DNA from 3 places in the Mycobacterium sp. NGS34 genome. Region 2 is predicted to be linked to each of the others. Evidence: predicted binding sites of a transcription regulator. Region 2 holds the regulator's gene; each other region holds the start of a gene.
The links. The regulator LexA, encoded in region 2, represses DNA repair genes until DNA is damaged. The targets are predictions, from matches to a motif close to CGAACANNTGTTCG.
Positions count from the first base shown of each region.

Region 1: a site for LexA is predicted at 4,194-4,207, ahead of ruvC (crossover junction endodeoxyribonuclease RuvC). Genes of this name have one in related genera too.
Region 3: a site for LexA is predicted at 4,855-4,868, ahead of AC5Y7V_RS06975 (error-prone DNA polymerase). Genes of this name have one in related genera too.

Region 1 covers NZ_JCALDM010000008.1:236,159-243,632, forward strand. Annotated here, with positions in the region: gene AC5Y7V_RS21180 (hypothetical protein) at 1-631, opposite strand, end outside; gene AC5Y7V_RS21185 (DUF1304 domain-containing protein) at 749-1,135, opposite strand; gene AC5Y7V_RS21190 (hypothetical protein) at 1,248-1,898, opposite strand; gene ruvB (Holliday junction branch migration DNA helicase RuvB) at 1,969-3,024, opposite strand; gene ruvA (Holliday junction branch migration protein RuvA) at 3,021-3,611, opposite strand; gene ruvC (crossover junction endodeoxyribonuclease RuvC) at 3,608-4,177, opposite strand; gene AC5Y7V_RS21210 (DUF4178 domain-containing protein) at 4,332-4,943, shown strand; gene AC5Y7V_RS21215 (DUF2617 family protein) at 4,954-5,460, shown strand; gene AC5Y7V_RS21220 (DUF4247 domain-containing protein) at 5,457-5,888, shown strand; gene AC5Y7V_RS21225 (DUF350 domain-containing protein) at 5,911-6,366, shown strand; gene AC5Y7V_RS21230 (polyamine aminopropyltransferase) at 6,363-7,474, shown strand, end outside.
Region 2 covers NZ_JCALDM010000003.1:66,646-74,119, reverse strand. Annotated here, with positions in the region: gene hflX (GTPase HflX) at 1-674, shown strand, start outside; gene AC5Y7V_RS09225 (acyl-CoA dehydrogenase family protein) at 767-1,927, shown strand; gene AC5Y7V_RS09220 (LGFP repeat-containing protein) at 2,298-4,478, shown strand; gene lexA (transcriptional repressor LexA) at 4,487-5,173, opposite strand; gene AC5Y7V_RS09210 (LysM peptidoglycan-binding domain-containing protein) at 5,477-5,971, shown strand; gene nrdR (transcriptional regulator NrdR) at 6,039-6,518, shown strand; gene AC5Y7V_RS09200 (peroxynitrite isomerase) at 6,529-7,014, shown strand; gene AC5Y7V_RS09195 (PhzF family phenazine biosynthesis protein) at 7,017-7,474, opposite strand, start outside.
Region 3 covers NZ_JCALDM010000002.1:420,818-428,291, reverse strand. Annotated here, with positions in the region: gene AC5Y7V_RS06990 (nitroreductase family protein) at 1-581, opposite strand, end outside; gene AC5Y7V_RS06985 (TIGR03667 family PPOX class F420-dependent oxidoreductase) at 616-1,026, shown strand; gene AC5Y7V_RS06980 (hypothetical protein) at 1,039-1,380, opposite strand; gene AC5Y7V_RS06975 (error-prone DNA polymerase) at 1,549-4,839, opposite strand; gene AC5Y7V_RS06970 (wax ester/triacylglycerol synthase domain-containing protein) at 5,008-6,333, shown strand; gene otsB (trehalose-phosphatase) at 6,375-7,474, shown strand, end outside.

The sequences.
Region 1 (7,474 bases), on a different contig from region 2:
ACCCCGCTTCGCGCTGGCGGCGCCAGCCCCGCTCCATCCGCGGCTTGGTCACCGCGCCCGACGACACCGCGGGCGATTCGTCGAGCCCGGACATGTACGCCGGCTCCCCGACCGGCGCAGCCGCCTCCGACTCCACCGACCCCAAGGGTTCCACGTCGCGCGCCAGCCGGACCGCGGTGCGCGCCAGGACCACCCCGCCCACGAAGATGATCAGCGCGCCGAGGCCCGAGAAGTAGGAAACCTCGAGCGCGGCCCGCTTGCGTTCGGTCGCGGCGATCGGGTCGCCGGCGGACCCGATGCCCAGCAGCGGTGCGATCTGCCCGCCGACGACGAACCAGGCGCCGGACAGGACCGCGAGCCAGCCGCCCAGCATCGCGGCGATGCGGTTGCCGGCGACGATCAGCAGCAGTCCCCCCACCACCGTGGCGGCGCCCGGCAGCACCTCGAGCCAGCCGCGCGCGGTCGTCCAGGCCCAGTCGCGGTCGGGCGTGTAGGCGAAGTTGAAGTGGGGGCCGACGAACGGGATCAACGCACCCCAGGCGCCAAGGATCACCAGGATCAATCCGCTGATCGCGCCGCGCGAGCGCGGCATGGTCAACGCGCCTGGATGGTCCCTATCTGCGTATTTCATTCCATCTCCTCAATTGAAGCCGGGCCGATTTCCGGCCCCCCGGGAATACCCGACCCGGCCGCGATGTAACACCCCGCGGGCAGAAGGAGCGGCGTTGCGTGACCAGTGAGGCTGGTGTTACCAGGACAGGCCGAGGACCAGCAGCACGATGGCGATCACCGGCAATGTGCCCTGGATCACAGCGGCGCGCGCCTTGTCCCGCGCGGAGAACAGCAGCACGATCGCGGCGGCGGCCATGGATCCCACGCCGGCGAGAACGAGCGCGACGCCGACGGCCTTGTCGCCCATGATCACGGGGGGAATGCCGAGGATCGTGACGATCGCCAGGAACAGGTTGTAGAAGCCCTGGTTGAACGCGAGCAGCCGGGTGGTCTCGGCCTCCTCGGGCGTCGTGCCGAAGACGGCGCGGGTGCGCGCCGAGGTCCAGGTCAGCGACTCCATCGTGAAGATGTACACGTGCAGTAGGGCTGCCAGCCCCGCGAACACCAACCCGACGGTGAGCATCGCTCCTCCTCGCTAGTCGAAGACCCAAGAACCATACCGAGCCGCCGTCGCCCCGGCGCGCAAAAGCACCGGCGGCCCATTTGGAACTACCGGTGCTCTCGCGCGTCAGTCGCTAGACGCCGGCGTGGTGGTGCCGGCGGAACAAGCCGCCCCGGTGGAAGAAGCCACCGCGCGCCGGCTCGTCGCTCCGCACGTCGCGAGGTGATTCGTCGTGCACGGCCGGTTCCTGTGCCGGCGTGGCGGCCACAGGCGCCGGTTCGGCCACTGCGACGTCCCGGACGTCGCGCGCATGCCGGACCGCGACGCGCGCCAGGGCGGCGCCGCCGAGGAACACGATCAGCGCGCCCAGGCCGGTGAAGTAGGTGACCTCGAGCAGGGCCCGCTTCAGGTCCGTCGCCGCCACCGGCTGGCCGACGTCGCCGATGTTCAGCGTCGAGGCGAACGCCCGGCCGACCACGAACCAGGCGCCGGCGAACACCGCCAGCCAGCCACCGAGCATGGCGCTGGACCGGCTGCCCGCGACGAGCAGGATCAGGCCGCCCACCGCGGCGACAACGCCGGGCAATACCTCCAGCCAGCCTTTGGCGGCCGTCCACGTCCAGGCCGGGTCGACGGAATACGTCCACCTGATCAGGGGTCCGATGAACGGGGCCAGCGCCCCCCACGCACCCAAGAGGATCAGGAGCAGCCCGGACACCGCACCGCGGGTGCGTGGCATGTATGCCGTGCGTGGGCTTTCATAGTCAGGACCAGTGCGCCTCATCAGAATCTCCTCCGCCGAGCGGTTTGCTGATGCTGACCGGGTACCCGGGTCGGCGGTGGCGTAACCGGCGCTAGTCGAAGAGGCCCGGTTGCCCGAGGCCGGCCGCCCCGGCGGGCGGGGTCAGGCCGAGGTGCGTCCAGGCCTGGGCGGTGGCCACCCGGCCGCGCGGGGTGCGCGCGACCATGCCCGCCCGCACCAGGAAGGGCTCGCACACCTCCTCGACGGTCGCGGACTCCTCACCCACCGCCACCGCCAGCGTCGAAACCCCGACCGGGCCGCCGCCGAAGCCGCGGGTCAACGCCGACAGCACCGCCCGGTCCAGCCGGTCCAGGCCGAGCTCGTCGACGTCGTAGACCGCCAGCGCGGACTTGGCGACGTCGCGGGTGATGACGCCGTCCGCGCGCACCTCGGCGAAGTCGCGCACGCGGCGCAGCAGCCGGTTGGCGATCCGCGGGGTTCCGCGCGAGCGGCGCGCGATCTCGGTGCCCGCGTCGGCGCCCAGCTCGATGCCGAGGATCCCGGCGGACCGGGCCAGCACCCGCTCCAGCTCGGCGGGCTCGTAGAAGTCCATGTGCGCGGTGAATCCGAACCGGTCGCGCAGCGGGCCGGTCAGCGCGCCGGACCGGGTGGTGGCGCCGACCAGCGTGAAGGGCGCCACCTCCAGCGGAATCGACGTCGCCCCAGGCCCTTTGCCGACCACCACGTCGACCCGGAAGTCCTCCATGGCCAGGTAGAGCATCTCCTCGGCGGGCCGCGCGATGCGGTGGATCTCGTCGATGAACAGCACGTCGTGCTCGACCAGGTTGGACAGCATCGCGGCCAGGTCGCCGGCGCGTTCCAGCGCCGGGCCGGACGTCACCCGCAGCGACGAGCCGAGCTCCGCCGCGATGATCATCGCCAGCGACGTCTTGCCCAGCCCCGGCGGGCCGGACAGCAGGATGTGATCCGGTGTGCCGCCGCGGTTCTTGGCCCCCTCGATGACCAGCTGCAGCTGCTCGCGCACCCGCGACTGCCCGATGAACTCGCGCAGCGAGCGGGGCCGCAGGCTGACGTCGATGTCGCCCTCGCCGACGGTCAGCGCCGGCGAGACGTCGCGTTCGGAATAGTCGGAAAACTCGTCGGTCATCGGGACTTACCCAGCAGGGACAGGGCGGCCCGCAGCGCGCTGGACGTCGTCGCGTCGTGATCGCCGGCCAGCACCTTGTCGGTGGCCTCCTCGGCCTGCTTGGCGGCGAAACCGAGGCCGACCAGCGCCTCCACCACGGGGCTGCGCACCGCGTGGCCGTTGACCAGCGGCGCTTCGCCGGCCACGACGCCGCCCACTTTGTCGCGCAGCTCCAGCACCATCCGCTCGGCGCCGCGTTTGCCGATGCCGGGCACCCGGGTCAGCGCCGTGACGTCGCCGTCGTGCAGCACCTGGCGCAGCGCGGCAGCGTCGTGCACCGCCAGCGTCGCCATCGCCAGCCGGGGCCCGACCCCCGATACCGACAGCAGCGTCAGGAACAGGTCGCGGGTCTGCGCGTCGGTGAACCCGTACAACGTCATCGAGTCCTCGCGCACGATCATCGCGGTGATCAGCCTGGCCTCGGTCCCCTGCCGCAGCGTCGCCAGCGTCGACGGCGTCGCGTTGACCCGGTAGCCGACCCCTGCCGCCTCGATGACGACGTGGTCGAGCGCCACCTCGAGCACCTCACCGCGCACCGACGCGATCATCGGGCGACCGCCTTGCGCTTCGCCGCCAGCTTGGCCCGGTAGGCGTGCCGCTGCTGAGCCGCCAACGCCTCGGCCGCGGCCATCCGGGCGATCATCGGCGCGCGCCAGCTGTGGCAGATCGCCAGCGCCAGCGCGTCGGCCGCGTCGGCCGGCGTCGGTTTCGTCTGCAGCGCAAGGATTTTGGTGACCATCGTGGTGACCTGCGCCTTGTCGGCGAGCCCGTTGCCGGTGACCGCTGCCTTCACCTCGGTGGGGGTGTGGAAGTGAACGTCGATGCCGCGCCTGGCCGCCGCAAGCGCGACTACGCCGCCGGCCTGCGCGGTGCCCATCACCGTCGACACGTTGTGCTGAGCGAACACCCGCTCGATGGCCACCACGTCCGGCCGGTGGGTGTCCAGCCAGTGCTCGACGGCATCGCTGACGGCCAGCAACCGCTTGGTCAGCGGCGCGTCCGACGCGGTGCGCACCACATCGACGTCGAGCGCGACGACCTTGCGCCCGCCGCCGCTCTCCACGACCGCCAGACCGCATCGGGTCAGCCCGGGGTCGACGCCCATCACGCGCATTGCCGGCTCCTTCGTACGAACAGCTGTTCGATAGCCTAACCGGCGCCACCGACGGCACCCGGCAGGACACGCTGCCGCCGGGCAAAAGCTGTTAACTTATAGCCTCACGTTCGCTCTGGCACTGTGGCTAGCACTGTGGGATGGAAGGTTTGGCGTGGGAACACTCCTGCTCGTCCTCGCGGCGGTGCTGTTCATCGCGTCGGTCGTGGTGCTGGTCATCGCATTGCGGCGGCCCAAGAAGCCGGCCCGGCCGGCCGGGCGTTCCGATCCGCTGTCGTTCAACGCCATGCCGCAGTTCGGGCCCCGCCAGCTCGGGCCCGGGGCCATCGTCAGCTACGGCGGAGTCGACCTGGTGGTCCGCGGGTCGGTGACGTTCCGCGAGGGCCCGTTCGTGTGGTGGGAGCACCTGCTGGAGGGCGGCGACCAGCCGATCTGGCTGAGCGTCGAGGAGGACGACGGGCGCCTGGAGCTGGCGATGTGGCTGACCCGCAAGGATCTTTCGTTGCAGCCGGGCGACCAGTACGTCATCGACGGCGTGGCGTTCCACGAAACCGAGCGCGGCCGGGCGTCCTACACCACCGAGGGCACCACCGGCCTGCCGGCCGGCGGTGAGATGGAATTCCTCGACTGCACCAACGCCGACGAGACGGCCCTGCTGTCCTTCGAGCGCTGGGCCCCGGACATGCCGTGGGAGGTTTCGACGGGCAAGTCCGTGGTGCCCGGCGAGTTGACCGTCTACCCAGCGCCCCCACCCTCCTCCCCATAGGAGCGCGTCGGTGCCCCTTCATCAGCTCGCCGTGACTCCGGCGGACGTATCCGGGGAAAGGCTGGGGCTCGCGCTCAACGCGCCCGCGCCGGCGCCGCTGGCCACCTGTTCCCTGCGGCATCCCGGCGGCGGCGCGCTGCTGCTCGGCGTGCTCGGGGCCTCGCATGTCGTCGCGGTCGAGCACGCGAAAGGCCGCTTCTCCGAACAGGTTTCGTGCACCGCCCGCGGCATCGGCGGCGACCTGCCGCGGCGCACCGACGCGCCCGGCTACCGCCTGCGGTCGCGCACCGAGACGCACGACGAGGCCAGCTTCCGCCGGCTGGCCGGCGAGCTTCGCGAACACTGCGCGCGGCGGCCGGGCTGGCTCGGGGGCACGTTCCCCGGCGACGACGCCGCACTGACCGCCCTGGCGGCCGAGCCCGACGGCGCCGGATGGCGTTGGCAGACTTGGCATCTGTACCCGCGGCCGGGCTCCGGCGGCGTGGTGGTGCACACCGACAGCCGGTGGCGCCCGTGAGCCGCAACCGCCTGTTCCTGATCTCCGGGGCCCTGGCCGTCGCCGCCGTCGTGTCCCTGGTCTTCGGAATCATCTTGCAGCAGAAGGACATCGGGTCCTACATCGCGAGCCACTATCACCAGTACTCCCACGACGTGAACGGAACGCGCTACCAGTGCAGCGGATCTCCCGATCAGGTGGCCGACACCCTCGCCGACTATCAGGCCCCCGAGGCGCGCGCCTCCAACGGCGACAGCGAGTACCTGCGCTACAGCAACAACATCGTGATCGTCGGGCCCGACGGCAACAATCCGTGCAGCATCCGCGTCGAACCGCTGAGCGCCGGATACAGCCACGGCGCGTTCATCTTCCTCGGCCCCGGGTTCTCCCCCGGATCCCCGTCGGGCGGCGCCGGCGGCACCCCGGGCGGCCCGGGCGGGACCAAGTGATCCAACCGCAAAGGAGACAACCATGAACCTCGCCGTCGAGATCGGAAACGTGGACATCAACCCCGTCTTCAGGGGCGCGGTCGCAACGATCCTGTACTTCGCCGTCGGGATGGCGGTGCTGCTCGTCGGGTTCTACATGGTCGACTGGCTGACCCCGGGAAACCTGCGCCGACTGGTATTCATCGATCGCCGCCCCAACGCCGTCATCGTCGCGGGCGCGATGTACATCTCGCTCACCGTCGTCATCATCACCGCGATCGCCAACAGCTACAGCCAGCTGGGCCAGGGGCTGCTCGGCGTGGCGGTGTACGGGCTGATGGGCGTGATCCTGCTGGGCATAGCGCTGCTGGCGATGCACCTGCTGATCCCGGGCGACTTCCACGAGCACATCGACGAGCCCACGCTGCATCCCGGGTCCTTCGCGGTCGCCCTGATATTGCTGGCCGTGGGAGGGGTGACCGCCGCGGCGGTGTCATGACGTCCCAGGGCCGCTGGCGCGCCGTCCTGTTGGCCGCCGTGGCGGCCTGCGCGGCCTGCGGCATCATCTACGAACTCGCGCTGCTGACGCTGTCGGCCAGCCTCAACGGCGGCGGCATCGTCGCGACATCGCTGATCGTCGCGGGCTACATCGCGGCGCTGGGCGCCGGCGCGCTGCTGGCCAAGCCGCTGCTGGCGCACGCGGCGATCGCCTTCATCGCCGTCGAGGCGCTGTTGGGCATCATCGGCGGCCTGTCGGCGGCCGCGCTCTACACGGTGTTCGCTTTCCTGGACGGTTCGGTCGGCTCGACATGGGTGCTGGCGGCGGGCACGGCCCTGATCGGCGGCCTGGTCGGCGCCGAGGTGCCGCTGCTGATGACGCTGCTGCACAGCGGCCAGACGGCCGCTGAAAAAAACGCAGGCGCCGACGCCGGCCGCACCCTGGCCAACCTCAACGCCGCCGACTACCTCGGCGCGTTGCTGGGCGGGCTCGTCTGGCCGTTCCTGCTGCTGCCGCACCTCGGGATGATCCGCGGCGCGGCGGCCACGGGCATCATCAACCTCGCCGCGGCGGCCGTCGTGGCGGTCTTCCTGCTGCGCCGCATCGTTTCCGGGCGGCAGCTGGCAACCGCGCTGTGCGCGCTCGCCGCCGCGCTCGGGCTGCTGACCACGCTGCTGGTGCGCTCGGCCGACATCGAAACCACAAGCAGGCAAAGGCTTTACGCCGACCCGATCGTCGCCTACCGGCACACGGCCTATCAGGAGATCGTCGTCACCCGGCGCGGCAACGACATGCGCCTCTACCTCGACGGCGGGCTGCAGTTCTCCACCCGCGACGAGTACCGCTACACCGAAAGCCTGGTCTACCCGGCGCTCGGTGCCGGCGCCCACTCGGTGCTGGTGCTCGGCGGCGGCGACGGCCTGGCCGCGCGCGAGCTGCTGCGCCAGCCCGGTGTCGGCAAGATCGTGCAGGTCGAGCTCGACCCCGCCGTCATCGAGCTGGCGCGCACCACCATGCGCGACGCCAACGGCGGCGCGCTGGACAACCCGCGCGTCAAGATCGTCATCGGCGACGCGATGACCTGGCTGCGCGGGGCCTCGGACACCGG
Region 2 (7,474 bases):
CGTCGATCGCCATCGTCGGATACACCAACGCCGGCAAATCCAGCCTGCTCAACGCGCTGACCGGGGCCGGGGTGCTGGTGCAGGACGCGCTGTTCGCCACCCTGGAGCCCACCACCCGGCGCGCGGAGTTGGCCGACGGGCGGCCCGCGGTGCTCACCGACACCGTCGGCTTCGTGCGGCACCTGCCCACCCAGCTGGTCGAGGCGTTCCGCTCCACCCTGGAGGAGGTCGTCGACGCCGACCTGCTGGTGCACGTGGTGGACGGCTCCGACGTCAACCCGATCGCCCAGATCAACGCGGTCCGGCAGGTGATCACTGAAGTCGTCGCCGACCATCACGGCGACCCGCCGCCCGAGCTCTTGGTGGTCAACAAGGTGGACGCCGCGAGCGACCTGACGCTGGCCAAGCTTCGGCACACGCTGCCCGGGGCGGTGTTCGTGTCCGCGCACACCGGCGAGGGCATCGACGACCTGCGGCAGCGGATGACCGAACTCGCGGCCCCCACCGACACCGCCGTCGACGTGGTGATCCCGTACGACCGCGGCGATCTGGTCGCCCGGCTGCACGCCGGCGGGCGCGTCCAGCAGGAGGAGCACAACGCCGACGGCACCCGGATCCGCGCCCGCGTTCCCGTCGCGCTGGCCGCCAGCCTCCGCGAGTTCTCCGCCGACTAGCGCCGCGACCCCCGCCGAGCGCCGACCAACCGGCTGGTTGGTATATCTTGGCGACAGAGTCCCATTCGCCCGGAGGTCAGCGGAGGTCATCCATGGGCAGTGCCATCAAGTACGAGCGCACCCTTTTCGAGCCCGAGCACGAATTGTTCCGCGAGTCCTACCGCGGCTTTCTCGATCGCCACGTGGCCCCCCACCACGAGGAATGGGAGAAGGCGAAGATCGTCGACCGGGGCGTCTGGTTAGAGGCCGGCAAGCAGGGCTTCCTGGGGATGGCCGTGCCCGAGGAATACGGCGGCGGCGGCAACCCCGACTTCCGCTACAACACGATCATCACCGAGGAAACCACCCTCGGCCGCTACAGCGGGATCGGCTTCGGGCTGCACAACGACATCATCGCGCCGTACCTGCTGAAGCTGGCCAACGAGGAGCAGAAGCAGCGCTGGCTGCCCAAGTTCTGCACCGGGGAAATAATCACGGCGATCGCGATGACCGAGCCGGGAACCGGCAGCGACCTGCAGGGCATCAAGACCCGCGCGGTCAAGCAGGGCGACCACTACGTGCTGAACGGGTCAAAGACGTTCATTACCAACGGAATCAACTCCGATTTGGTGATCGTGGTCGCCCAGACCGACCCCGAGAAGGGCGCGCAGGGCTTCAGCCTGCTGGTCGTCGAGCGCGGCATGGAGGGCTTCGAACGGGGCCGCCACCTGGACAAGATCGGCCTCGACGCGCAGGACACCGCCGAGCTGTCGTTCAGCGACGTCAAGGTGCCGGCCGAGAACCTGCTCGGCGAGGAGGGGATGGGGTTCATCTACCTCATGCAGAACCTGCCGCAGGAACGTATCAACATCGCGGTCATGGCAGCCGCGGCGATGGAAGGCGTGCTGGAGCAGACGCTGCAATACACCAAGGAGCGCAAGGCCTTTGGCAAGCCCATCGGCAGCTTCCAGAACAGCCGGTTCCTGCTCGCCGAGCTGGCCACCGAGGCCACGGTGGTGCGCATCATGGTCGACGAATTCGTCCGCCTGCACCTGGACGGGAAGCTGACGGCCGAACAGGCCGCGATGGCCAAGTGGTACTCCACCGAAAAGCAGGTGCACCTGATCGACCGCTGCCTGCAGCTGCACGGCGGCTACGGCTACATGCGCGAATATCCGGTCGCGCGAGCCTATCTCGACGCCCGGGTGCAGACGATCTACGGCGGCACGACCGAGATCATGAAGGAGATCATCGGCCGCAGCCTCGGCGTCTGAGCAATCCGGTTGCCGCGCAAGGACTACAGGTGGGGGCGCTGGGATGCCCCGACGAGGAATGGCTCAATTGGTCTATTGGCCGGGTAGATTGACCCCCAGCTAATGGGCTGACGTACCGTCGGCACATGTGTTTCTCGTATACCGAGTGCGTAGTCACACATCGCCACGCGGGCGATCCCGGCGCCGGAAGCCGTGGTCGGTCGCGGTACGGGCATGGTCTCGCAACATTTCGACATCGGCGCGGTCTCCGTTTTCGTAATTTTCGTAATTTGTCTTCGCATTTCTCCCCGGCAAGGGCAAAGTTATGCGAGCCCGGCGATAATGCGGCTCGCAACGGCTGGGAGGCTTGGTGAACGGGCAGAGAGGTCGAATGCGCAAGCTGATCGGGCGCGCGCTGGTCGGCGTGGCGACCACCGTGATGGCGGCCGCACTGCTGGCCCCCGCCGCTTCGGCGTCCCCGATCGGCGACGCGGAGGCCGCCATGATGGCCGCCTGGGAGAAGGCCGGCGGCGACACCTCACCGCTGGGCCCCCGCAAGGGCGACGTGTACCCCGCCGCCGACGGCTTCGCGCTGGACTTCGACGGCGGCAAGATGTTCTACACCACCGACACCGGCGCCAAGTTCGTCTACGGGCCCATCCTGGACAAATATGAGTCGCTCGGCGGCCCGGCCGGCAGCGATCTGGGATTCCCCACCATCAACGAGGTGCCCGGCCTGGCCGGACCGGACAGCCGCGTGGCCACCTTCTCCGCCAGCGACAAGCCGGTGATCTTCTGGACGTCCGACCACGGCGCGTTCGTGGTGCGCGGCGCGCTGAACGCCGCCTGGGACAAGCTCGGCAGCTCCGGCGGCGTGCTCGGGGCACCGGTCGGCGACGAAACCTACGCCGGCGAGGTCACCTCCCAGAAGTTCAGCGGCGGCGAGATCTCCTGGAACCGGAAGTCCAAGGAGTTCAGCACCAACCCGGCGGCGCTGGCCGACCAGCTCAAGGGCCTGCAGGTAGCCATCGATCCCAACGCGGCCATCAACATGGCCTGGCGCGCGGCCGGCGGCGCCGGCGGCCCGCTGGGCGCCAAGCAAGGCGGGTCGTATCCCATCGGCGGCGACGGGGTCGCCCAGAACTTCGCCGGCGGCAAGGTGTTCTTCAACCCGGCCACCGGCGCGAACGCTCTCGAGACCGACATCCTCGCCAAGTACGAGTCGCTGGGCGGCCCGGCCGGCAGCGACCTCGGTTTCCCCACCGCCAACGAGGCCGACGGCGGCATCGGGCCGTCCAGCCGGATCGCCACGTTCGCCGCGGCCGATCGGCCGGTGATCTTCTGGACCTCCGACCACGGCGCGTTCGTCGTGCGCGGCGCGATGAAGGCCGCGTGGGACAAGCTGCGCGGGCCGAGCGGCAAGCTGGGCGCCCCGGTCGGCGACCAGGCCGTGGACGGCGACGTGATTTCGCAGCAGTTCACCGGCGGCAAGATCTCCTGGAACCGGGCGAAGAACTCCTTCAGCACCGACCCGTCCAACCTGGCGCCCTTGCTGTCCGGCCTGCAGGTGTCCGGGCAGAACCAGCCGAGCACCGTGGCGACGCCCTCGCACGCCAAGAAGTTCACCTGGCAGTGGTGGTGGCTGCTCGCCGCGATCCCCGTGCTGGTGCTGATCCTGCTGGCGGTGTTGCTGGCCTTCGCCTGGCGCCGGCGCCGGCGGCGGCGTCGCGCCGGCGACACCGCAACCTACGAGCCCGAGCGCGACCTGCTCGCCGCCGGCTACGAGGCCCCCGCCGACGGGCACTGGGGCCACGGCGACGCCGAGGTTTCCCCCGACTACGCCCCGCTCGGCGCGGAGTCACCCGAGCACGACCCGCCCGACGATGCCGGGCCGGCGCCGCGCGTCAGTTGGACCCGTGGGGCCGACGCCGGGGCCATCGGGGAGGACGAGGACCCCGACGCGGTGGACACCGATTCCATTCCGCTCGTCTCGGGAGCCGCGCTGGCGGAGGCCGGCTACGACGACGTCCCCGAGGCGGAGGCCGGCTACCCCGAAGTCGCCGGCGAGGACGAATACCCGGGCACCGAATACGTCACCGGCTACGAGGACGACGAGTACGCCGACCCCGGCTACCCGGACGTCGCGGTTCCGCGCACCCCTCCCGAGGCCGCGTACATCGGCGACGTGCCGGTCGCCGGGGAACCGGACACCGACTATCTGGAGGCCGAACCCGAGGATGTCGACGCCGCCACCGCCGCGGCGGCCCTAGCCGCCGGCGGGGGGGCCCGGGCCGGGCGCCACCACGCCGAGACCGACGAGGAAGAGCCGTCGGAATCGGCCCCCGACGCGGCCGCCGGGGAGCCGGTCGCACCGGCCGCCGGCGGGCGTCCGACGATCCACCTGCCGCTGGACGATCCCTACCAGGCGCCGGACGGTTATCCGATCAAGGCCAGCGCCCGCTCCGGGCTCTATTACACCCCGGGCAGCGCGCTCTACCACGACACGCTGGCCGAAATCTGGTTGGCCAGTGAGGAAGTCGCGCAGGCGAACGGCTTCATCAAGGCCGACTGAGCCGGCCGCTAGACCTTGCGGATCACCGTGACGACCTTGCCGAGCACGGTCGCGTCGTTGCCCGGTATCGGGTCGTATGCGGGGTTGTGCGGCATCAGCCACACCTGACCGCCCGCGCGCTTGAACGTCTTGACGGTGGCCTCGCCGTCGATCATGGCGGCGACGATGTCGCCGTTGTCGGCGACGTGCTGCTGGCGCACCACCACCCAGTCGCCGTCGCAGATCGCGGCCTCGACCATCGAGTCGCCCACGACCTTGAGCAGGAACAGCGTGCCCTCGCCGACCAGCTCGCGGGGCAGCGGGAAGACGTCCTCGACGGCCTCCTCGGCGAGGATCGGCCCGCCGGCCGCGATGCGCCCGAGCACCGGGACGTAACTGGGTTCCGGCAGCGAGTCCGAGCCGGCGACGTCGGTGACGGGCGCCGCCTCGGTGGCCTCCTCGCTGCCGCGCACGTCCACGGCCCGCGGCCGGTTCGGGTCGCGGCGCAGGTAGCCCTTGCGCTCCAGGGTGCGCAGTTGGTGGGCCACCGACGACGTCGACGTCAGGCCGACGGCATCGCCGATTTCCCTGATGCTCGGCGGGTAACCGCGGCTGGTGACCGACTCGCGGATGACGTTCAGGATGGTGCGCTGCCGTTCGGTCAGCGAAGAATCAACGGATGAGCCGATCGAGGGAGTGTCGTTGCTGTCGCTCATGCACCGAATGTAGCGGGAGGGCGGCCAAGAATCAAACATGTGTTCGACTGGCGTGTCGCCGTGGGTCCAAAGACCCTTAGGGCCGGGGAGTCAAGGCCCTATAGCTGCGGAATCACATGCGTGTAACTTTTCCGCAGAACGGGTACCTGTGCTGCATGTCAGAGGTCGCGCAGCCGAACTTGTCGGTGGTGCGGTCTAACGTTTTGCTTGCTCGACACGCTTCGCTCAAATGTTCGGACATCGAACACACGAGCGATATAGTCGAACACACGAGCGAGAACAACCTGACCGGAGGAACGCAAGATGACAATCACCTACACCGTCTCGCCGCGTACCAGCAGCGTTCGGCACCCGGTCAACGGGCCGGTGCCGGTGCTTCGTCCCGGCCGCCACGGCCTGGCCCGTTCTCGCCGGCCCGGCCCCTGTCGGCCGGCGGGCGCGCCGCTGCGCTACCACGGCACCGGCGTCGCGATGTCGGTCGCCCCGCACCGGCGGCGTCCCGTCACGCTGGCGACGACGCTGGGGCTGGCGCTGGTCGCCGGGGTCATTACCCTGTGGCTGGGCCTGGTCGCCAACTTCGGGCAGGCGGTCAACGGCGGTTCCGCGGGATCGGCCGCCGCGGTGCCTGATCGGTTGGCCGTCGTGCGGGTTGAGCCCGGCGAGTCCCTGCAGGACGTCGCCCACCGGGTGGCGCCCGACGCGCCGGCCCGCCAGGTCGCCGATCGCATCCGCGAGCTCAACGACCTGAACTCGCCGGCGCTGGCCGCAGGCCAGACGCTGATCGCGCCGGTCGGCTGAGCCCGCCAAGCGGGTACGCTCTTCAGTGTTCTGCGGGCCCGCAGGTGAGCACGGCGAAGGAGCGGTCATGCACTGTCCGTTCTGCCGCCACCCGGATTCCCGGGTGATCGACTCGCGGGAAACCGATGAAGGCCAGGCGATCCGGCGCCGCCGGTCCTGCCCCGAATGTGGGCGGCGCTTCACCACCGTCGAGACGGCGGTGTTGGCCGTGGTCAAACGCAGCGGCGTCACCGAGCCCTTCAGCAGGGAGAAGGTCATCAGCGGCGTGCGGCGGGCCTGCCAGGGCCGCCAGGTCGACGACGACGCGCTGAATCTGCTTGCCCAGCAAGTGGAAGACGCGGTGCGCGCCGCCGGGTCGCCCGAGGTGCCCAGCCACGAGGTCGGCCTGGCCATCCTCGGCCCGCTGCGCGACCTCGACGAGGTGGCCTACCTGCGGTTCGCCTCGGTGTACCGGTCGTTTTCGTCCGCCGAGGACTTCGAGCGCGAGATCGAGGCGCTGCGCGCGCACCGCAACGCGCCGACGGATCCGGAGCCGGCCACTCGCTAGGCTGGCGATCATGCCGCCCGACTTGCATCCCGATCTGGAGGCGCTGGCACCGCTGCTGGGGACATGGGCCGGCCGCGGCTCAGGCTTCTACCCGACGATCCAGCCGTTCGAGTACGTCGAGGAAGTCGTCTTCGGCCATGTCGGCAAGCCGTTCCTGACCTACTCGCAAAAGACCAAAGCGGTCGCCGACGGCCGGCCCCTGCACGGCGAAACCGGATATTTTCGCGTGCCCCGCCCGGGCGCCGTCGAGCTGATCGTCGCCCACCCGAACGGCATCACCGAGATCGAGACCGGCACGTACACGCTGGCCGGCGGCCGCATCGACATGGAGCTGTCGAGCACCGCGATCGGGCTGGCGCCGAGCGCCAAAGAGGTTACCGCCCTTGGCCGTTCGCTGCGCATCGACGGCGACGAGCTGTCCTACACGCTGCGCATGGGCGGCGTCGGGCAGCCCCTGCAGGACCACCTCGTGGCCGTGCTGCACCGCCAGCCCTGAACTCAATCGACCTGTCGGACACCGTCGTTGACGACGCGCCCGGCCACCCCGACCCAGCCCTCGGCGTTCCACGTCGTTTCGAGGACCGAACCCTGGCCCTGGGTGATGCGCAGGTCGCGGCTGAGGTAGTCGGTGAGCCGCATCGCCGCCGAGCCGGTCGCCTCGTCCTCCGGCACGCCGAGGTTCGCGAAGAATCCCCGGGTGCGCAAAGCGCCGGCGGGCCGATCGACCCAGGCCCACAGGTAGTGCGCGGTGTCGTCCGGAAAGTCCGCGGGGTCGGCGGCGAGAACGTCGTCGGCCGAATCGAATTCGTGGATGGCCACTTCCGGCGCCCATTCCGAGCGGGCGCTGACGCCGATCACGTCGTCGCGGCGGCTGACCTGCACGAGGCCGGCCGGCACCTGCAGCGTCTTGATCGGCCAGCCGTTGTCGTGCAGCCACCACGCCGCGCCGACGGTCG
Region 3 (7,474 bases), on a different contig from region 2:
CCCTTGGTGTAGGCGATGGGGAACAGCCCGCCCTGGCTGAATTTGTCGTACGGGATGCCGAGCACGTCGGCGGCCTGCTTTTCACCGTCGCGCAGCAGGTGCAGCGTCGTCCAGCAGGAGCCCAGGCCCCGCGAGCGCAGCGCCAGGCAGAAGCTCCACACCGCGGGAAACAGCGACGCCCAGAACGACACGCCACCCAGCGGTGACTTGTCCTCGCGGCCCTCGATGCACGGGATCATCAGGACCGGCGCCTCGCCCATGTGCTCGGCGAGATAGGTCGCCGAATCGCGGACCTTGCCCATCCGCTCGCCGCGGGTGTCGCCCTCGGCGTACTGGGCGCCCGGCGCGGCGAGGTAGCCGCGGGCGTTGGCCAGGTAGATGTCGCCGATCGCCTTCTTCTTTTCGGCGTCCTCGACGAACACCCACTGCCAGCCCTGCGAGTTGGACCCGGTGGGCGCCTGCAGCGCCAGGTCCAGGCATTCCATCAGCACCTCGCGGCCGACCGGCTTATCGAAGTCGAGCCGCTTGCGCACCGAGCGGGTGGTGGTGAGGACTTCGTCGACGGACAGGTTGAGGGTCATGTGTGGAGACTACATTCGGGCTACATTCGGCCTCATGAGCGTCGAACTGACACAAGAGGTTTCCGACAGGCTGACATCGGATCAGTACGGCTGGCTGACCACCGTCGCGAAATCGGGGCAGCCGGTGCCGCGGCTGATCTGGTTCTACTTCGACGGCGCCAAGCTGACCGTGTACTCCATGCCGCAGGCAGCCAAGGTCGCCCACGTCAAGGCGCACCCCGAGGTGAGCCTGAACCTGGATTCCGACGGCAACGGCGGCGGGATCATCGTCATCGGTGGCATCGCGGAGGTGGACGCCACCGGGGTCGACGGCCGCGAGGACGCGCCGTACTGGGCGAAGTACCGCGAGGCCGCGGCGAGCTTCGGCCTGACCGACTCGCTGGGCGCCTACAGCACCCGGCTGAAGATCACGCCGACGAAGGTGTGGACGACGCCCACGGGCTGAGCCCGGGGTCGGCTAGGGGGGCGGCGGGGGCCCGTCGGGCGGAATCGCGCCGCCGCAGCCACCGGGCGGCGGCGGTCCCGGCAGGGGTTCGTCGCCGCCGACGCAGTCGTAATAAAATTGCGGGCCGACAATCCACGTTTTCATCCACTGGTGCCAAAACGACCCGTCGGGATACTTCTCGCCGTCGCACACGGCCAAATTGCCGTAGCCCCAACGACCCCCCGGGCAGAAACCTTTCGTCATGTCCGGCTGGTGCGGGTCGGGCGGATCGGCGCTGGCCACCGCGGGGGAAAGAACAAGCGCGGCAGCACAACCCAATATCGCTGCGCCGCGCCGAACGAGCTTGAATTTCATTTCGACTCCCTTGACACAGTGAATCAATACAGCCGATTTTTCGAATAGCTTACGACGTGGCGGATTTGCTAGGCGTCTTTCCGCGCAAAATCCGCTTCGCCGCGCGATTGGGCCAAAACCGCGCCGCCAGTGCACGTTCGGCGGGCGGCCTTGCCGCCAGTGCACGGCTCAGCGGAAGTCGCGCGACTTCGAGCCCACCGCCAAGGTGATGCGGCCCAGCCGCTCGGCCACCACGGTGATGGCGCCGCTGGCGTTTTGCACCTGCCCGCGGATCAGCAGCGCGGGGGCGGCGTTGGCCAGCTTGCGGTGTCGCGCCCACACCCCCGGCGTGCAGAGCACGTTGACCATCCCGGTCTCGTCCTCGAGGTTGATAAACGTCACCCCCTGGGCGGTTCCGGGCCGCTGCCGGTGGGTCACCGCGCCGGCGATCAGCACGCGGTCGCCGTCGGGCACGGCTCCCAGCGCGGCTGCCGGCACCACGCCCATCGCGTCGAGGTCCTCGCGCAGGAACTGCGTCGGGTAACTGTCCGGGGAGATGCCGGTGGCCCACACGTCGGCGGCGGCCAGCTCCAGCTCGCTCATTCCTGGCAGCGCCGGGATGTGTGACGACGAGCCCACCCCGGGCAACCGGTCGGGGCGTTGGGTGGCGGCGGCCCCGGCCGCCCACAGCCCCTCACGCCGGGACATGCCGAAGCAGCCCAGCGCCCCGGCCGTCGCCAGCGCCTCGGTCTGCGGCACGGACAGCTGCAGCCGGGTGGTCAGGTCCAGCAGGGATGCGAACGGACCGTTGGCCTTTCGCTCGTCGACCAGCCGCTCGGCGAGGTCGTCGCCGATGTGGCGGACGGCGCCGAGGCCGAGCCGCACCTCGGTCCCCTCGTTCTCGAGGGTGGCGTGCGCCAGGCTGGCGTTGACGTCGGGCCCGTGCACCGTGACGCCGTGCCGGCGCGCGTCGGCCACCAGCGACTGCGGCGAGTAGAAGCCCATCGGCTGCGCGCGCAGCAGCGCCGCGCAGAACGCCGCCGGGTGGTGCAGCTTGAACCACGACGAGTAGAACACCAGCGACGCGAAGGACAGCGCGTGGCTTTCGGGAAAGCCGAAATTGGCGAAGGCTTCCAGCTTTTCGTAGGTCCGGTCGATCACGTCGTCGGGGGCGCCGTGCAGTTCGCGCATGCCGTCGTAGAACCGCCCACGCAACCGTCGCATCCGCTCGGTCGAGCGCTTGGAGCCCATGGCGCGGCGCAGCTGGTCGGCCTCGGCGGCGGAGAAGCCGGCGCAGTCGACGGCGAGCTGCATGAGTTGTTCCTGAAAGAGCGGCACCCCCAGCGTCTTTCGCAGCGCGGACTCCATCGACGGGTGGTCGTAGACGACCGGGTCGATGCCGTTGCGCCGCCGGATATAGGGGTGCACAGACCCGCCCTGGATGGGCCCGGGGCGGATCAGCGCGACCTCGACCACCAGGTCGTAGAACACCCGCGGCCGCAGCCTGGGCAACGTGGCCATCTGCGCCCGCGACTCCACCTGGAACACGCCGACGGAATCGGCGCGGCACAGCATCTCATACACCGCCGGCTCGGAGAGGTCGAGGCGGGCCAGGTCCACCCGGATGCCCTTGTGCTCGGCCACCAGGTCGATGGCGTAGTGCAGCGCCGAGAGCATGCCCAGCCCGAGCAGGTCGAACTTCACCAAACCGATTGCCGCGCAGTCGTCCTTGTCCCACTGCAGGACGCTGCGGTTCTCCATGCGCGCCCACTCCACCGGGCACACGTCGGCGATGGGGCGGTCGCAGATCACCATGCCGCCGGAGTGGATGCCCATGTGCCGCGGCAGGTTGCGGATCTGGTTGGCCAGGTCGATCACCTGTTCCGGGATGTCCTCGATATCCGGCGAGTCGGCCAGGCCGTTCCAGTGGCTGATCTGCTTGCTCCACGCGTCCTGCTGCCCCTGTGAAAACCCCAGGGCGCGGGCCATGTCGCGCACCGCGATCCGGCCCCGGTAGGTGATGACGTTGGCGACCTGGGCGGCGTAGTCGCGGCCGTACTTGTCGTAGACGTATTGGATGACCTTCTCGCGCTGATCCGATTCGATGTCCATGTCGATGTCGGGCGGCCCGTCGCGGGCCGGCGACAGGAAGCGCTCGAACAGCAGCTCGTTGGCCACCGGGTCCACCGCTGTGACGCCCAGGGCGTAGCAGACCGCGGAGTTGGCCGCCGATCCCCTGCCCTGGCACAGGATGTCGTTCTCCCGGCAGAACCGCGCGATGTCGTGCACCACCAGGAAATAACCCGGAAAGCTCAGGTGTTCAATGACTTTCAGTTCGTGCTCGATCTGGGCATAGGCGCGGGGGGCGGCATCGGCCGGCCCGTAGCGGTAGCGCGCGCCGGCCATGGTCAGCTGCCGCAGCCAGCTGTCCTCGGTGTGCCCGGCGGGCACGTCGAACGGCGGCAGCCGCGGCGCGATGAGCGCCAGCCCAAACGCGCACTGCTCGCCGAGTTCGGCGGCGGCCGTCACCGCGTCAGGGCCCCCAAAAGGCAACTGCGCGAACAGCCTTGCCATCTCCTCGCCGGACCGCAGGTGCTCACCGCCCAGCGGGGCCAGCCACCCGGCGGCCGAATCAAGGGACTCCCGGGCCCGGATGGCGCCCATCGCCATGGCCAGCCGGCCGCGCGACGGGTGGGCGAAGTGCGCCCCGGTGGTGGCGACGACCCCGACGCCGAAACGCGGCGCGATCCCGGCCAGCGCCGCGTTGCGTTCGTCGTCGAGCGGGTGACCGTGGTGGGTCAGCTCGACGCTGACCCGGTGCGCGCCGAACCGGTCCACCAGGTCGGCCAGCGCCCGCTCCGCGGCCTCCGGCCCTTGTGACAATGCCTGGCGCACATGGCCTTTGCGGCACCCGGTCAGGATGTGCCAGTGCCCGCCGGCGGCCTCGGTCAGCGCGTCGATGTCGTAGCACGGCTTGCCCTTCTCCCCGCCGGCCAGGTGTGCCGCGGCCAGCTGCCGCGACAGCCGTCGGTAACCCTCCGGGCCGCGGGCCAGCACCAGCAGGTGCGGGCCGGGCGGGTCGGGCGTCTCGGTGCGCGCGCCCGGCCCCAGCGAGAGTTCGGCTCCGAAGACGGTGCGCAGCTCGAGTTCGGCGGCCGCCTCGGCGAACCGCACCGCCCCGTACAGGCCGTCGTGGTCGGTGATCGCCAGGGCGCGCAGGCCCAGCCGGGCGGCCTCCTCCACCATCTCCTCGGGGGTGCTGGCGCCGTCGAGGAAGCTGAACGCCGAATGCGCGTGCAGCTCGGCGTACGGAACGGACGAGCGGGCCGGCCGGGTGTCGTCGGGCGGCCGGTAGGTCCCGCGCTTACGCGACAGCGGGGCGTCCTCGGCGGGCTCCGCCGGCGCGCCGGCGTGGCGCGGCTTGCCGTCGAGCACCCGCTCCATTTCCGCCCAGCTCGGCGGCCCGTTGAACCAGCCCACCTCGCCGAGTCTACTCGAATATATGTTCGATTTAACCCCTGCATATGACAACGGTTGTTAAACGGATCTTCAACTCCTAAACAAGGTCTTAACGCTGCGGTGCTACCGCGCACGGGGCGCCGCACCGGATACTGGTACGGGTGGCAAAAATCGACGGCGGGAACTGAGATGGCGCAGGTGAAGACGCTGGACACGGCGTTCCCCGATCAGCATGCCAGCCTGGCGATCGGGGCGGTCGCCATCATCGACGGGACCGCCCCCGACGACGAACTACTGAAAGAGCTACTGGCGGAACGGCTTCCGTCGATTCCGCGATGCACGCAGTTGCTGCGGACCCAGGACTTCGAGTGGATCGACTGCCCGGGACTCGATTTCGCCCATCACGTACGCCGGGTGGTGGTTCGGCGACCGGGTGACGACGCCGAATTGTCCCGGGCCATCGCCCATGCCCTGGAGCGTCCCCTCGACCTCGACCGTCCCCTGTGGGAGTGCTGGGTCATCGAGGGGCTGCGGGGCAACCGGTGGGCGATCCTGATGAAGGTCCATCACTGGCTGGCCGACGGCCATTCCGCCGCCCATCTGCTCACCCGCCTTTGCGACGACGCCGACCGGGACACGTTCGCCCACCACGCCGGGCCGAAAGGGGTTGCGCCAACACCGGACTCCAAGCGCGGCTGGGCCGACGCCCTCGGGCGGGCTTCGGGGCTGGCGGACGCCCTCGTCGGGGCGATGTGGCCGCCCGCGCGGCCCGCGGTCGGCCCCGTCACCACCATGCGCAAGTACGGCACCGTGCGGGTGCCGCGCGCCGACGTCGACCGCGTGTGCCGCAAATTCGGGGTGACCGTCAACGACGTCGCGCTCGCGGCCATCACCGAGGGCTTCCGCACGGTGCTGCTGGGCCGCGGCGAACAACCGCGGGCCGACTCGCTGCGCACCCTGGTGCCGATGCCGATGCGATCGGCCATGCTGCCGTATCTGCCCGTCGAGCACGAGGATCCCGTCCAGCTGTTGCGGGCCGTGCACCATCAGTGGAAGGCCAAGCACGCCGACGAGCCCGGCCTCGGCGACCTCGTGGAGTCGGCGATCAACCTGCTGCCAACGATGTTGCGCAGCAACGTGATACAACTGCTAGCGCGGCTTCCGCAACGCGCGATCGTGACGCTGGCGACCAACGCGCCCGGTCCCCGCCACCAGCTGCGGCTGATGGGCCGGACGTTGGAGCGCTTCCTCCCGATTCCCCCGACCGCCGTGCGGCTGAGCACCGGGGTCGGCGTGCTCAGCTACGGCGACGAGGTGGTGTTCGGCATCACCGGCGAATACGACGCCGCCGCCGACGTCAAGCAGCTGGCCGCCGGCATCGAACTCGGCGTCGCGCGGCTGGTGGCGCTGAGCCAGGACTCGGTGTTGCTGTTCAGCAAGGACCGTCGGCGCAAGAGCAAAGCCCGCGCGTTTCCGAACCGCTCGCAGCGGGCGCACCCGTCTTCGCTTCGCTGACCCGGCCTCGGCGGCCTCGGTCCGCGTGAGATCGTTGGTCGGTGCCCACCTTGGAGCCGGTCACCATCGACCCGCGCCGTCACGACGCCGTCCTGTTCGACGCCGCGCTGGGGTCCACCGAGGCACTGGTGGGGCGGCTGCGGGACGTCGGCGTCGACACCGGCGTCTTCTCGTCGGGCGACCATCTCGCGCGTGAGGGCGTGCGGCCGGGCCGGAGCGTCGTCGTCACCGGCGACCCGGCGGTGGTCCGGGCGGCGCGCGAGGACGGATTCGCGTTGGTCATCGGCGTCGACGCGGCGAGAGACGCCGACGCGGTGGTCGACGACCTCGACCAGATCGCCGTGCGCACCGGGGATCGCCGGATGTCGGAGCTGCCGGACGCGCTGGAGGCGCTCGGCGCCCTGAGCGCCCGCACCCCGGCCGTGTTCTACGACTTCGACGGCACGCTGTCCGACATCGTCAACGACCCGGACGCGGCGCGGCCCGTCGCCGGCGCCGTCGAGGCGCTGGGCAAGCTGGCCGAGCAGTGCCCGGTGGCGGTGCTGTCCGGGCGCGATCTCGCCGACGTGACGCAGCGCCTCGGCGTGCCCGGCATCTGGTACGCCGGCAGCCACGGCTTCGAGCTGACCGCGCCGGACGGGACGCACCACCAGAACGAGGACGCGGCGGCGGCCGTGCCGGTGCTCGAACAGGCGGCCGCCGAGCTGCGCGACCGGCTGGGCTCGATTCCCGGTGTCGTGGTGGAGCACAAGCGGTTTGGCGTCGCCGTGCACTACCGCAACGCCGCCCGCGATCGCGTCGCCGAAGTCGCCGCGGCGGTGCGGGCGGCCGGCCGGCGCGACGCGCTTCGGGTGACGACGGGCCGCGAGGTGATCGAGCTGCGCCCCGACATGGACTGGGACAAAGGGAAGACCCTCCGCTGGGTGCTGCAGCACCTGAGCGAGGCCGGCTCCCTGGTGCCGGTGTATCTCGGCGACGACATCACCGACGAGGACGCGTTCGACGCCGTCCGTGCGGACGGTGTCCCAATCCTGGTGCGGCACAACGAGGACGGTGATCGCGCCACCGCGGCGCGCTACGCCCTGGACACTCCCGCACAGGCCGCCGAGTTCACCGACCGGCTGGCGCGGCAGCTTAGCGA